2 regions of the Kitasatospora sp. NBC_01539 genome follow, and region 2 is predicted to be linked to the other one. Evidence: riboswitches for the same ligand, from Rfam matches in the RefSeq annotation. Region 2 holds a riboswitch; the other holds the start of a gene.
The links. Region 2 has a riboswitch for ZMP and ZTP ahead of OG335_RS31630 (bifunctional 5,10-methylenetetrahydrofolate dehydrogenase/5,10-methenyltetrahydrofolate cyclohydrolase). Riboswitches for the same ligand answer to the same signal wherever they lie in the genome.
Positions count from the first base shown of each region.

Region 1: another riboswitch for ZMP and ZTP. It lies ahead of OG335_RS32635 (glycine hydroxymethyltransferase); the one in region 2 lies ahead of OG335_RS31630 (bifunctional 5,10-methylenetetrahydrofolate dehydrogenase/5,10-methenyltetrahydrofolate cyclohydrolase).

Region 1 covers NZ_CP109390.1:7,538,092-7,541,485, forward strand. The annotation lists gene OG335_RS32625 (DUF4132 domain-containing protein) at 1-317, opposite strand, end outside; gene OG335_RS32630 (potassium channel family protein) at 598-1,377, opposite strand; ZMP/ZTP riboswitch at 1,584-1,677, shown strand; gene OG335_RS32635 (glycine hydroxymethyltransferase) at 1,698-3,170, shown strand; gene OG335_RS32640 (DUF4232 domain-containing protein) at 3,371-3,394, shown strand, end outside.
Region 2 covers NZ_CP109390.1:7,283,372-7,286,765, forward strand. The annotation lists gene OG335_RS31620 (CapA family protein) at 1-775, shown strand, start outside; tRNA gene OG335_RS31625 (tRNA-Met) at 967-1,043, shown strand; gene OG335_RS31630 (bifunctional 5,10-methylenetetrahydrofolate dehydrogenase/5,10-methenyltetrahydrofolate cyclohydrolase) at 1,102-1,962, opposite strand; ZMP/ZTP riboswitch at 1,983-2,070, opposite strand; gene OG335_RS31635 (RNA-binding S4 domain-containing protein) at 2,279-2,653, opposite strand; gene OG335_RS31640 (hypothetical protein) at 2,766-3,203, shown strand; gene OG335_RS31645 (YchJ family protein) at 3,218-3,394, opposite strand, start outside.

The DNA of each region.
Region 1 (3,394 bases), 250 kb from region 2:
TCCGGGTCGTCGCCGACGACCACCAGGTCGCGCAGCGCGGCCTGCCAGGCCTCGTCGGGCCAGACACGGGCGATCAGCCCCGTCGGCACCGGCAGCGAGGAGACCATCCAGGTGTCCACCTGCGCCACGCACGACGCGGCGTGCCGGTCCAGCCACTCCGCGAACCGGCGCAGCCGGTCCGTCTCGGGGTGCTCCCGCACCGCCTTCGGCAGCGTCTTCAGCTGCCTCCCGGCCGAACGCCCGGCCGTCGCCCGCGCCGTCACCCGGCCCTCCACGAGGGCCACCTCGTACCCCTCGCCCGCCGCCAGCCAACCCATCGGTCCCCACCTCGGTCTCGTGCAAGTCGTCGAAAACCACCGCAGACGCGGAGGGAGTCGGACACTCCGCCGCAGGTGATGCCGGAACGCTAGCGGCTGCCGCGGACAACGCACGCGCTGGGTGCGGCCCCGCCGGCCGGCCCCCGGGCACGCCCGGCGGGTGGACCCGGACGTGCCACAGGTCCTGTGCTGACGAACGGTCGGCACCAGAGCGGGTCCGGCCATTCCCGACGGGCGCACGGCGCCGCGCGCCGATCCGCCGCGAACGGTCGGACACGCCCTACGCCAGGGGGACGGCCGCCTCCGCCGAGGCCGGCGGTCCGGTCAGGCCGTCCCGGCCCGAGGCCGCACTCAGTTCGGCGACCTGCAGGCGGAGTTCGCGGACCTCGGCGGTGAGGTCCTGGATCGCCCGGTGGTTGAGGTGGTCGATACGGTCCTCGGCTTCGAACCGGGAGATGAACCACGCCGCGATGTTCGCGGTCACCACACCGAGCAGCGCGATGCCGGACAGCATCAGGGCGACCGCCAGCAGCCGCCCGAGACCGGTGGTCGGCGTCAGGTCGCCGTACCCGACGGTCGTCATGGTCGTGAACGACCACCAGAGCGCGTCCTGGAGCGTCAGGATGGTCGCCGTGGGCGAGGTCCGCTCGATCTCCAGCACGGCCAGCGACCCGAACACCAGCAGCCCCACCACCACGCCCGCGACGTACGTGGTGAGCCGCACCTGCGAGGCCATCCGCACCCGCTGGCCCGCGAGCAGCAGCGTCGACACCAGCCGCAGCAGCCGCAACGGCTGCACCAGCGGCAGCACCACGGACGCCAGGTCGAACGGACTGCGCCGGACGAACTCCCAGCGGCGCTCGGCCAGGATCAGCCGGGCCGCGTAGTCGGCGGCGAACACCGCCCACACCGCCCACTCCGTCCAGGCGGCCCCGCGCAGCAGCGGGGCGGGCGCGTGCGGCACGAGCACCGGCACCGCGTACGCGATCGCGAAGAGCCCGGACAGGGCGATCAGCGGGGCCTGCGTGCGCCGCTCCCAGCGCTCACGTCGCGTCGTCATGGGCCGCCTTCCTCCGCACGGTGCCGGCGGACCGCCGCACGCGCGAGGGCGCCCCGGTCGGCGGCCGCACCGGCATCCTTTCACGGGAGGGCCCGGTCTCCTGCACGATCCGTGCCCGGCCGCTTGCACTCCCGTGCAGGTCCGGCCGGTCGGCACCGCCCGCGGCCGCTCCCCGTGCACACCGCCCCGCCCGGGTTGGTAGGCTCGCCGCGAGCCGTGACTGGCGCGCAGGGATGGACTCGACCATCGGGAAGCGGCTCCGTGTCTCTCACGCTGTCGCCGTGCGCCTGGGCCGTCCGAATCGTCATGAGGAGACAGCCTTGGCCGAGTCCGGCTACCCCCGCGCGCCCCACACCGCCGTCGGTCCCACCGCGGACACCGCCTTCCGCAGCGCGATCGAGGCCGTCCGCGCCGTCGAACCCCGCGTCGCCGACGCCATCGGCGCCGAGATCCAGGACCAGCGGGCCTCCCTGAAGCTCATCGCCAGCGAGAACTACGCCTCGCCCGCCGTGCTCCTCGCGATGGGCAACTGGTTCAGCGACAAGTACGCCGAGGGCACCGTCGGCCGCCGCTTCTACGCGGGCTGCCGCAACGTCGACACCGTGGAGACGCTGGCCGCCGAACACGCCCGCGCCCTCTTCGGCGCCGAACACGCCTACGTGCAGCCGCACTCGGGCATCGACGCCAACCTGGTGGCCTTCTGGGCGATCCTCTCCCAGCGCGTGGAGAGCCCGGCGCTGGCCCGCGCACAGGTGCGGCAGGTCAACGACCTGAGCGAGCGGGACTGGGCCGAGCTGCGCCGCGAGTTCGGCAACCAGCGCCTGCTGGGCATGTCGCTGGACACCGGCGGCCACCTCACGCACGGCTTCCGCCCCAACATCTCCGGCAAGATGTTCGACCAGCGCAGCTACGGCACCGACCCGGCCACCGGACTCATCGACTACGACGCGCTGCGCGCCACCGCCCGCGAGTTCCGCCCGCTGATCCTCGTCGCCGGCTACTCCGCCTACCCGCGGCGGGTGAACTTCCGCCTGATGCGCGAGATCGCCGACGAGGTCGGCGCGACCCTCATGGTCGACATGGCGCACTTCGCGGGCCTGGTCGCGGGCAAGGTGCTCACCGGCGACTTCGACCCGGTGCCGCACGCCCAGATCGTCACCACCACCACCCACAAGTCGCTGCGCGGCCCGCGCGGCGGCATGGTGCTGTGCACCTCCGAGCTGGCCGAGCACGTCGACCGCGGCTGCCCGATGGTGCTCGGCGGCCCGCTCCCGCACGTCATGGCGGCGAAGGCGGTCGCCCTCGCGGAGGCCCGCCGCCCGGAGTTCCGGGACTACGCGCAGCGCGTCGTCGACAACGCGCAGGCGCTCGCCGAGGGGCTGCTGCGCCGGGGCACGGCGCTCGTCACCGGCGGCACCGACAACCACCTGGTGCTCGCCGACGTCTCCGGCCACGGCCTGACGGGCCGCCAGGCCGAGGCGGCGCTGCTGGACGCGGGCGTGGTGACCAACCGCAACGCCGTCCCGCACGACCCGAACGGCGCCTGGTACACCTCCGGCGTCCGGATCGGCACTCCCGCGCTCACCACGCGCGGGCTCGGCACCGCCGAGATGGACGAGATCGCGGACCTCATCGACACCGTGCTGCGCGGCACCACCCCCGCGCGGACCGCGGCCGGCGGCCCGTCCAAGGCGCAGTACGTGCTCGACCCGCAGGTGCGCGAGGCCGTCGCGAAGCGTGCGGACGACCTGCTGGCCGGCTTCCCGCTCTACCCGGGCCTCGGCGCGCTGTGACGCGCCGCCCGGCCCGGCGGTGCGCCGGGCCGGGCGCGGCCGTCGCCGCATCCGCCCCCGGACGGGCGAGTGGTGATGGATCCGTGCTGGACTCCGGACCCGGCCGGGGTGTGGGATGTCGGCCGTGGCGCAGGCCGGCCGTGGTTGCGGCAGGGCGGCGTCCCGCCGCCGACCGCGTGGACCGACCGAAGGACCCCTCTGTGCACACTCGCCGCCGCAGTCTC
Region 2 (3,394 bases):
CAAGACGTACACCTTCCGCACCAGCCCCAAGGCCCTCCAACTGCTCCACGACGCCGGCGTGGACATCGTGTCGATGGCCAACAACCACGCCGCCGACTTCGGTGCACCCGGCATCGAGGACACCCTCGCCGCGAAGGACTCCTCGCCCATCCCGATCGTCGGGTTCGGCCACGACGCCAAGGAGGCGTACGCGCCGTACGTGACGACCGTCAAGGGCGTCAAGGTCGCGGTGCTGGCGGCCAGTCAGGTCGTCGACCTCACCAACCAGAAGTGGCGGGCCGGCACCGGCAAGCCCGGCATCGCCTCCGCCCTCGACAGCGCGGCGCTCGTCCGCGCCGTCACCGCCGCCAAGAAGCAGGCGCCCGTCGTCCTCGTCTACCTGCACTGGGGCGACGAGGGCAAGACCTGCCCCACCGCCGCGCAGACCGACATCGCCAAGAAGCTCTCCGCGGCCGGCGCCACCGCCGTCGTCGGCACCCACGCCCACACCATGCTCGGCTCCGGCATGCTCGGGCGGACGTACGTGGCCTACGGCTTCGGCAACTTCCTCTGGTACGGCACCTCCAGCTACTCCAACTCCGACGAGACCGGCGTCACCACGCTGACGCTCACCGGCGACGGCCGCACCGTCGGCGAGGCCTTCACCCCGGCCCACATCGACAAGCGCGGCGTGCCCGTCCCGTCGACCGGTGCGGCCGCCACGGCCGCCCGCACCCGCCGCGACGGCCTGCGCACCTGCACCGGCCTCGCCGCCGCCCCCAGGGCCCAGGGCTGACCCCTCCGTCCGGCCCGCCCGCGGCGGCCGGACGCACCATGCCGCCGGGCCCGGTGTGAGCCGCCCTGAACGCTCACACCGGGCCCGGTCCAGGACGGCCCCGCAGGGTCGGACCCGCGGTGCCGCCCACCGGCTGCGGATCGACGGATTTCCTTCGTGCCCCGTCCGTGCCGTACAGTGAGGTTCACCGACGCGGGGTGGAGCAGCTCGGTAGCTCGCTGGGCTCATAACCCAGAGGTCGCAGGTTCAAATCCTGTCCCCGCTACCAACCAGGCCGGGCCCGGTGTGTGAGAGCGCACCGGGCCCGGCCTGTTCGTCGTGCCGACTCAGGCACCCAGCTGCCGACCGGCCGCGGTCACGGTCTGCTCCAGCAGCACCGCGATCGTCATCGGCCCCACCCCGCCCGGTACCGGCGTGAGCAGCGAGGCCCGCTCCCGGGCGGACGCGGCGTCGACGTCGCCGACCCCGCCCGGATGGTAGCCGGCGTCCACCACCACCGCGCCGGGCCGGATCTGCGTGCCGTGCACGAGCCCCGGGCGGCCGGCTGCGACGACCAGCACCTCCGCCTCGCCGATCACCTCGGTGATCCCCTCCGTCCGGGAGTGGCAGTACGTCACCGTGGCGTCCCGCGCGAGCAGCAGCATGCCGACCGGCCTGCCGAGGATGGCGCTGCGTCCGACGACCACGGCCCGCCGCCCCGCGAGGCCGATGCCGTGGGCGTCCAGGAGGCGGAGGATGCCGCCGGGGGTGCAGGACGTGAAGCCGGGCCGGCCGAAGGCCATCGCGGAGAACGAGTGCAGGGTGACCCCGTCGACGTCCTTGTGCGGGGCGATGGCCTCGAAGGCCGCACGCTCGTCGACGTGGGCGGGCACGGGGTGCTGCAGCAGGATGCCGTGCACCTCCGCATCCTCGGACAGCTCCCGGATGGTGGAGACGAGTTCCGCCGTAGTGGTGTGCTCCGGCAGGGCGACGTGCCGGGAGCGGATGCCGGTCGCGGCGCAGCGGTTGCGCTTCATCCGTACGTACGTCGCGGAGGCGGGGTCGTCACCGACCAGCACGGTCGCCAGGCAGGGGGCGGTGCCGGTGCGGCGGGTGAGGTCCGCGGCGCGCTCGGCGGCGGCCGCGAGGGTACGGCGGGCGAGAGCGGTGCCGTCCATGAGGCGTGCGGGGGAGGGGGTGCGGGGCATCGGGCGCTCCGGGGTCCGTGGCGGATCGCCCAGGCGCGCGGCATCGGCGGGGTCCGCCGGGCCGCTCCCCGGTGGTGGCCCACCTCAGCGCCAGTCACGGCCCGGTGCCACCCTACCCCCGGGGCCGCCGCAGGAGTCCTCGGAACGTGTCGACGGTGTCCATCCAGATCCTCGGGCCCAGGGCGGGGTACCCCGGCGAGCGCGACCACCAACGCAGTTCCGGCAGCAGCCGGTTGGGACATGCCACCCGTCGTCCCCACGGAACGGCGCGCCGACCGGCGGCCCTGGCGGCCCCGGTCCGCCGGGACCGCAGGGCTCAGCTGCCGCGCAGGCGCTCGATCTCCCGGCGGTCGCGCTTGGTCGGCCGGCCGGTGCCGCGGTCGCGGACGGCCGCCGGGGCGACGGCCTCGCGCGGGGGCGGCGGCGGGCTGTGGTCGGTGTAGCACTGCACGGCCACCTCGGCGCCGACCCGCTTGCGGATGAGCCGGGTGACCACCACGACGCGTTCCCGGCCGTCGTACTTCAGGCGCACCTCGTCGCCAGGCCGTACGGCCTGGGCGGGCTTCGCCCGGTCGTCGTTGACCCGCACGTGTCCGGCCCGGCAGGCCGCCGAGGCCAGCGAACGCGTCTTCAGCAGCCGGACCGACCAGATCCAGCTGTCCACCCGTACCGGGCCCTCGTCCTCCGCCATGCCCCGAGCCTAGTACCCGCCGCGGCCCCCACTAGGTCGAACGGGTGACCGACCGGCACGCCGCGGCCTGCCGTGCGTGTTCGGACGGATCGAACGGGCGACCATGGCCGCCATGAGCCCCGACCGCGCACCGGGCCCTGCCCGGACCCCGTACGAGATCGCCAACGCCATCGGCGAGGAGATCCGCGTCCTCAACCACCGCACCGCCGTCGGAGTCGGCGCCTTCCCCGACCCCGTCAGCGTGCACGACGTGATCACGGCGCTGCACGCGATCCTCTTCCACCTGCCGCAGGCGCTCGGCCAGGCGGCCGCCGGGCTGGCGGCCATCCCGTCCGCCCAGATCAGGGTCGCCCTCGCCGACGACGACCGTGACACCGCCGCCGCCCGCCAGGCCAGGGTCTCCGAGGAACTCGCCCGGGCCGCCGAGATCCTGGAGGTGGCCCGCGCCCACGTGGCGTCCGCCTCGGCCTTCACCAGCGGCCTCGACCGCACCGTGCCCGCCGTGGAGCCGGAGCCGCTCGACGACCTGGTCTCGGAGTACCACGACTGACCGCGGCAGCCGGCTCAGTCCGCCGGCAGCGCCGCCACGTACACCCAGGCGCCGTCGAGGCGGACGAAGCGGCTGTGCTCCTCCATCGCGCCGCGCTCGCCGCCGTCGGTGAAGTGGGCGCGGAAGTGCACCGTGCCCTCGGTGTGGAAGGCGCCGCCGTCGGTGGCGGACAGCACCTCCAGCCGGTCCCA